DNA from 2 places in the Psychrobacillus sp. PGGUH221 genome. Region 2 is predicted to be linked to the other one. Evidence: riboswitches for the same ligand, from Rfam matches in the RefSeq annotation. Region 2 holds a riboswitch; the other holds the start of a gene.
The links. Region 2 has a riboswitch for FMN ahead of ribE (riboflavin synthase). Riboswitches for the same ligand answer to the same signal wherever they lie in the genome.
Positions count from the first base shown of each region.

Region 1 (3,427 bases), on a different contig from region 2:
GCCTTCCCCCTCAACTGCGGGGTCTTCGGCTAACGCTTTTCCCGCAGGAGTGTCGCCTTTTTCAACGATTTTCTTTATATACTGATTGAAAAAATTTAAGTGATTAATACTTGCTCTATTAATGGCATGATGGATTTCTAATTGGAACGCGGATAATAGTTGATTGAAGTGAAAGGCGGCGACTCTAGCCGGAAAAGCATGAGGTGAAGACCCTGGACTGAGCGGAGCGAGGGAAGCGGCTGAAGCCATGCCGGCGGAACGCGTCCGCCCGGAACGGAAATTAATGTGGCCAACATAAAAATCGAGTATGTGAACAACTTGTCGTTCACATACTTCAGTGAGGACTTTCTCAGTGCCCTTGCTCGACTCCTGTAGTGTCGCCTTTCTCGCTTTCCCGAAGGATTCGAGCGGACTCTTCCCAAACCTACAAAAAAAATACTTTATTATTTTTTATATACTCAGGAAGAATAATCCTGAGTTAATAGAAAAGCCTGACAAAAAATCAAAATAATGAACGAGACCAATTAGCAAAATTCCTTTTGTAAAACGAGAAAGGACGTTTCTCTAAGATAGAGAAACGACCTTTAATTAATTTGTATCCGGAACTCGAAACGAATTTGTTACTCGGTCGAGCATTGGTTTCATTCGCTTAAATAAAACAATCATAACGATTGTAACTAATAGTCCTTTTATCAAATTGAACGGTAGGATACCGAAAATAATAGAATTGAACAAAGCTGTACCAGTCTCCATAGGGAAGTTTAAGAAGTACGTATACATTGGTAAAAATACAAAGTAATTTAAAACACTCATGCCTATTGCCATGGAAATCGTTCCAGAAGCTAAACCGTACATGATCCCTTTAGATGATGATGCTTTGCGATAAATTAAATAAACAGGTGCTATAAATAGAATACTAGTTACAAAATTCGCCATATGTCCTACTGGTACACCAGTTGGACTTCCAGCAAACAACCAATCTAATACGTTTTTCAAAAACGCTACGACAATACCTGCAATTGGCCCCATCGTAATAGCCGCAATTAGTGCTGGAATATCACTAAAATCCACTTTTAAATAAGCTGGTAGTACCGGTAACGGAAATGCAAGTAGCATCAATACAAAGGAAATACTACTCAACATTGCGATAGCAATAAGCTTTCGCGTCTTACTTTTTGTCATTATTCCTCTCTCCTTTTGCGATTCACTCCACAAGAAGAAAGGTTCAGTACGAAATTGTAACTCAAAAATCCCTTAAGCTATTAAAGAGCTCAAGGGAGAAACAAGGCACACTTAAAAAAAGCGTATCCGCATTAGAGTATACGAAAAACGACTGTACCTTCACCTTCTCCCATCCAGACTATACTGTCGGCTTTGGAATCTAACCAAATCCTGCCAATTACGGCTCGCGGGCTCAAGAAATAAATCTTCTAATACCGCCGATCGGGAATTTCACCCTGCCCCGAAGATGAATCAATATTTTATTATACTTCAAGAATAATATCTTGAATTAATAATATATTAACAAAAACACAACCTTTATGCAATATAATTGCTTCAAAATTTTATGATACAAAAAATGCCAGGCTTTGATAAAATCAAAGCTTGGCATTCCAAATTCTTATTGGACGCTCATTATAAAACCATTTGGTCCAAGTGGAGTAGGAAGGGTATTTTCGAAATTAAATATTTCCCACTGCTCCTGTACTACATTTTCTAATTTCACTTCAGTTCCAAAGCTTGCTGCGGTCAATGCGAATGCTTCAATTAATCTTGTAGCCTCATTTGGCTCCATTGATTCTAAATCCAATGGTTCGTTAAATTTGATAACAGCTATTCCTTCTCGATCTTCATATGAGTAAGTAATATTCGATGGGATTACAGAAGTGTATATGTCGTTATCTACGTTTTTCATTTCACTAAATGCTTCAGCAATCGTTTCATAAGAAGCTGAAAAGTTAGGAGTTAAATATATATTTCCATTTTGGGCACGGTAATTATAGTAATTATGTTGACCTTTCGACCCTTCTAATTTACTCGGCTCAGCTAATATGCCTACTTGATCCCATTCAAGTGGAGAGCCGTCCTCATTTAAAAGAGCGATTGAATCAAAATCCGTAAAAATTTCATTTAGAGAGCTCCAATACGGTACCGATGTTCCAGACGCTGTGTCATAACCATGTTCATTAGGGAGATAATGCTTTAATAATTGATTATCCGCAACAAAATACCCTTTATAAGGATGATACTCTGTAAATCCGAGCGACTCTTCATTAATCAAACTTGCATAACGTTCATACAACTGTAAACTATTTGGTTTCATATCTGGAAAATCGGCTTCCACTTGCTCTTTTGGAATAATAATTGTGACAGGTACAGTTAATGCATTTTCATTGAATGAAAAATGAAACACAGTACCTCCATTTAAATCACCTTCATAGACAGCATATCTTTTATCTATTGGTTTTAATTCTATATACGATTCCATTATACTTGTCATTTTTGACATATCGTCCGATGATTCAGTTTTACTTTCTTCACTTGTTATGGCAGCATTCTCTGTAACATCCATTGACTGCATACTTTCTTCTTCACTGCTCTTCTGTTCCATTTTTTCGCTAGTGCTATACTGCTTCATTGAATTATTATTATTCAAATAGGAAGAAACTAAAAAAGTGAGAAGAAATACGGAAGCAATAGAAATAACTAAAGGTAACCATTTGGATTGAATCCTACGTGAAGAATATATAGTTGATTCTTTTTCGTGACCTAATACCTCTTGTTTTACCCGATTATACACATCTTCTTTGGAACGATGATCTGTAAACTTGGGCATTTGGTTCAGTAATTCATCTAGTGCTTCATCATCTTTTTTCCAATTACTCATGATGAACCTTACCCTCCTTCTTTGTTTCAGATAATCGTTCACGCAATGACTTTATAGCTCGGTGTTGTGTTGTTTTCACTTTTCCTTCTGACCAATTTAGTATTTGTGCTGTTTCAGCAATAGATAGCTGCTGAAAATATCGCATTATGATAACCATTTTTTGATCGCCAGTGCAATCATCTAGAGCAGTTAATAGAGATTTCATTTCGTCATTCAATTGAACTAAATCCTCTGGAAGCATATCTGACGATGCAAGCTGCATCGTTTCCCAATTAAAGGATTCGAACAACCTTTTTTTTCTCACTGATTGCTTTCTAAAATGGTCGATTGCTACATTTTTAGCAATAGAAAATAGCCATGTCTTCTCAGAACTTTTCCCCTCGAATCGGCTATAAGCCCTTAAAACGCGAACATACACTTCTTGGACCAAGTCTTCCGCAGTCTGTCTATTTTTAACCAAATAGATCAGAAACTGAAAAACGTCTTGATGATAATTATCATACAAGCGGTGGAAAACGGAGTCATTCATAAGCTCCCCCC
Region 1 covers NZ_JAQMHQ010000004.1:229,144-232,570, reverse strand. Annotated here, with positions in the region: gene PGC35_RS08660 (hypothetical protein) at 1-249, opposite strand, end outside; gene PGC35_RS08655 (ECF transporter S component) at 589-1,182, opposite strand; FMN riboswitch at 1,340-1,474, opposite strand; gene PGC35_RS08650 (hypothetical protein) at 1,622-2,887, opposite strand; gene sigX (RNA polymerase sigma factor SigX) at 2,880-3,416, opposite strand.
Region 1: linked by a shared signal. The riboswitch ahead of PGC35_RS08655 (ECF transporter S component) and the one ahead of ribE (riboflavin synthase) in region 2 are both predicted to bind FMN.

Region 2 (3,427 bases):
AATTTATCAGGTAATCCGCTAATTTGAAACAACAAGTCGTATAAAAGTAAGTCAAATGAATATTCCTTTGACTTGTATATATGCAGTCCGCTTAAATGTTCTTGGTCAATAAATTCAGATATTTTATTCCTCAATGATAGCTTTCCTTGTTCTTGCAAAATTAAGATACAAGCAGTGGTCAAAAGCTTTGTTATGCTTGCCATAAGCAATGGTGAATCTAATTCCTTACCACCATAGCCTTTGTACCAAGAAAATTCACCTCTTGTATCTTCCATATAAACAATTCCTTCATGAATGCGCTTATTAACCATAGTTTTATTAAAAACCTTTTCTAAAATTATAGATTTATACATTTTCATAAGGTCTCCTTTCTAAGATCTGATACAAAATGTTGCTATTATTAATTTCTTTAATACTCATAAGTAAAGTGGAAGTAAATGTACAGAATCCTTTTATATTATTCTTTAAATAAAAAATATATCCCTTCTTTAAACATTTAAACAAATAGACCAATAAGAAACTGTTTAAAACACAACTTATAGAGTAATTCTCTACTGGTATTAAAGTAGATATAATACAGAATATACACTTGTGTATACTTGACTGATTGAGCAATCTGATATATTAACAAATATAGGAAAGACAAGTTACGTGTATAATTATTCTTTACGTGGTATTATAATTGCATAGATGAATAGTCCTTCGGGGTCGGGTGAAATTCCCAATCGACGGTGATGAAGAAATTCTAAGCCCGTGAGCCTTTTTAAGGCAGGATTTGGTGCGAATCCAAAGCCGACAGTATAGTCTGGATGGGAGAAGGACGTTTGAACAACTTTATTTACTTATGGAGAAAAACTTCTTCTATAGGTTTATTTGTTGATGAAAATAACTTTTCTAACGACCCCGTAGAGATTCTCTATGGGTTTTTCTTTTTTTAAAATGAAAAACCAATTACAACTTTATATTATATTCCTTCGGGGTCGGGTGAAATTCCCAATCGACGGTGATGAAGAAATTCTAAGCCCGTGAGCCTTTTTTAAGGCAGGATTTGGTGCGAATCCAAAGCCGACAGTTAAAGTCTGGATGGGAGAAGGATGTAAGAGCAAGAAGCCTTTTAAATTTTCTGGATTTAAAAAGGTTTATTAAGTATTGCTTAAATTACATAATCCCAAAACCCCTTAATTTCTAAGGGGTTTTCTTTTGTTTATCAGAGAATTTTGTTGTCAAGACAGGAGGTTTTCTGAATTAAATAAAATATTTCTGAATAGAGGTGTTTATGTTGTTTACTGGAATTATAGAAGACTTAGGAAAAGTTAAGGCCCTTAAAAGTGGTGCGAACAGTATGAAGTTAACATTGGAATCTTCTAAAATAGTTGAAGACATTCATTTAGGTGACAGTATTGCTGTTAATGGTGTTTGTTTAACAGTTATTGCTTATTCTAATAATCATTTCACTGTAGAAATAATGCCAGAAACTGTTAAGTCAACAAATATTCGTTCACTGCAAATTGGCCATGAAGTCAATTTAGAAAGAGCGATGGCGGCAAATGGAAGGTTTGGTGGACATTTTGTTTCTGGTCATGTGGATGGAACGGGTGTCATCTTAAGAAAAAGAAAACTGGAAAATGCGGTGTACGTAGATATCGGTATTGATAGAGAACTCAGTAAATATTGCATGCTAAAAGGTTCGGTAGCGATCGATGGAATTAGTTTAACTATTTTCGAAGTGCAGCCCACACAAATAACAGTATCGCTTATTCCACATACATTCAGCGAGACAATCTTAGGTATTAAAAGAGAGCAAGACATTGTAAATATTGAAAATGATTTATTGGGGAAATATGTTATTCAACAATTAGATCAAAAACAAGAGAAATCAACGAACTCAACAATAACGATGGATTTCTTAAGACAAAATGGATTTTAATAAAGGGGCTTTTACTATGTTTCATACAATTGAGGAAGCAATAGATGATTTAAAAAAAGGTAAAGTCATTATTGTAGTGGATGACGAAAGTCGAGAAAATGAAGGAGACTTTCTAGTATTGGCAGATTACGCTACACCCGAAAATATTAACTTTATGGCAACGTATGGTCGTGGATTAATATGCACACCTATTACGAAGAATTTAGCTGATTATCTAAATTTATCTCCTATGGTCGAAAATAATACGGATAACCATCAAACAGCCTTCACTGTTAGTATAGATTATAAAACAACAGAGACCGGTATTAGTGCATTTGAACGTTCTGAAACGATATTACAACTTTTGAATGCTGAGTCAGTAGGCTCTGACTTCCGTCGACCTGGTCATGTGTTCCCACTAATAGCAAAAGACAATGGTGTACTTGAACGTCCGGGTCATACGGAAGCAGCGGTTGATTTTGCAAAACTTTGCGGAGTTAAACCCGCTGGTGTCATTTGCGAAATTATGAGTGAAAATGGGGAAATGGCTAGAGTACCAGAATTAAAAGAAATAGCAAATCTTCATGGATTGAAATTTGTCACTATTGAAGCATTAGTAAATTATCGAAATGCACATGAAAAATTAGTGATGGGTGAATAGCTTTAATTAAGAGGAAATATTAACTTATAAAATTAAAAATTTAGGAGAGATAAAGAATGGGACAAATATTTGAAGCACAATTAATCGGAACAGATTTGAAAATAGGTATTGTAGTTGGTAGATTTAATGAGTTTATCAATGGAAAATTATTAGATGGTGCAATGGACGGGTTGAAACGTCACGGTGTTTCTTTGGATAATGTAGATGTAGCATGGGTACCTGGAGCATTTGAAGTACCATTTTTAGCGAAAAAAATGGCGGAAACAAAAAAGTATGACGCAATTATCGGTTTAGGAACTGTTATTCGAGGCTCTACTACACATTACGATTATGTATGTAACGAAACAGCAAAAGGTATTGCAAGTGTGGGGTTAACAACGGGTGTGCCAGTTATGTTCGGCATTGTGACAACGGAAACAATCGAGCAAGCTATTGAACGTTCTGGTACAAAAGCTGGTAACAAAGGTTATGATGCAGCAGTATCTGCAATTGAAATGGCGAATTTAAGCCGTTTATTTTAATAGACATAAAAAACAGGCTATCATTAGCCTGTTTTTTTATATTCGCTTGTTCCAATCGATTTAAGAGGGCTGAAAATTGGATTAAATGGAGAAATGTCTCAAATTACTTAAAATTCTCTTTTTTTTATATTTTACTATGTTATGATATTTTCATCTTAGTTTTCAGACAGCAGGGGGATTTTTTGTGAAGAAATTATCAAAATGGTTGCTTCAATTGACGGTAGCTTTTATAGGTATTTTACTGATAAGTGGCTTACCTATATTGATCACAGGTATACAACAAGGGGAGTTTAGGGGAAAGGAATATTCGCAACATATACTTGCACTATTTCCAATTTC
Region 2 covers NZ_JAQMHQ010000006.1:59,635-63,061, reverse strand. Annotated here, with positions in the region: gene PGC35_RS11240 (serine hydrolase domain-containing protein) at 1-359, opposite strand, end outside; FMN riboswitch at 695-825, shown strand; FMN riboswitch at 967-1,099, shown strand; gene ribE (riboflavin synthase) at 1,280-1,927, shown strand; partial or broken gene ribB (3,4-dihydroxy-2-butanone-4-phosphate synthase) at 1,944-2,564, shown strand; gene ribH (6,7-dimethyl-8-ribityllumazine synthase) at 2,624-3,088, shown strand; gene PGC35_RS11220 (ABC transporter permease subunit) at 3,273-3,427, shown strand, end outside.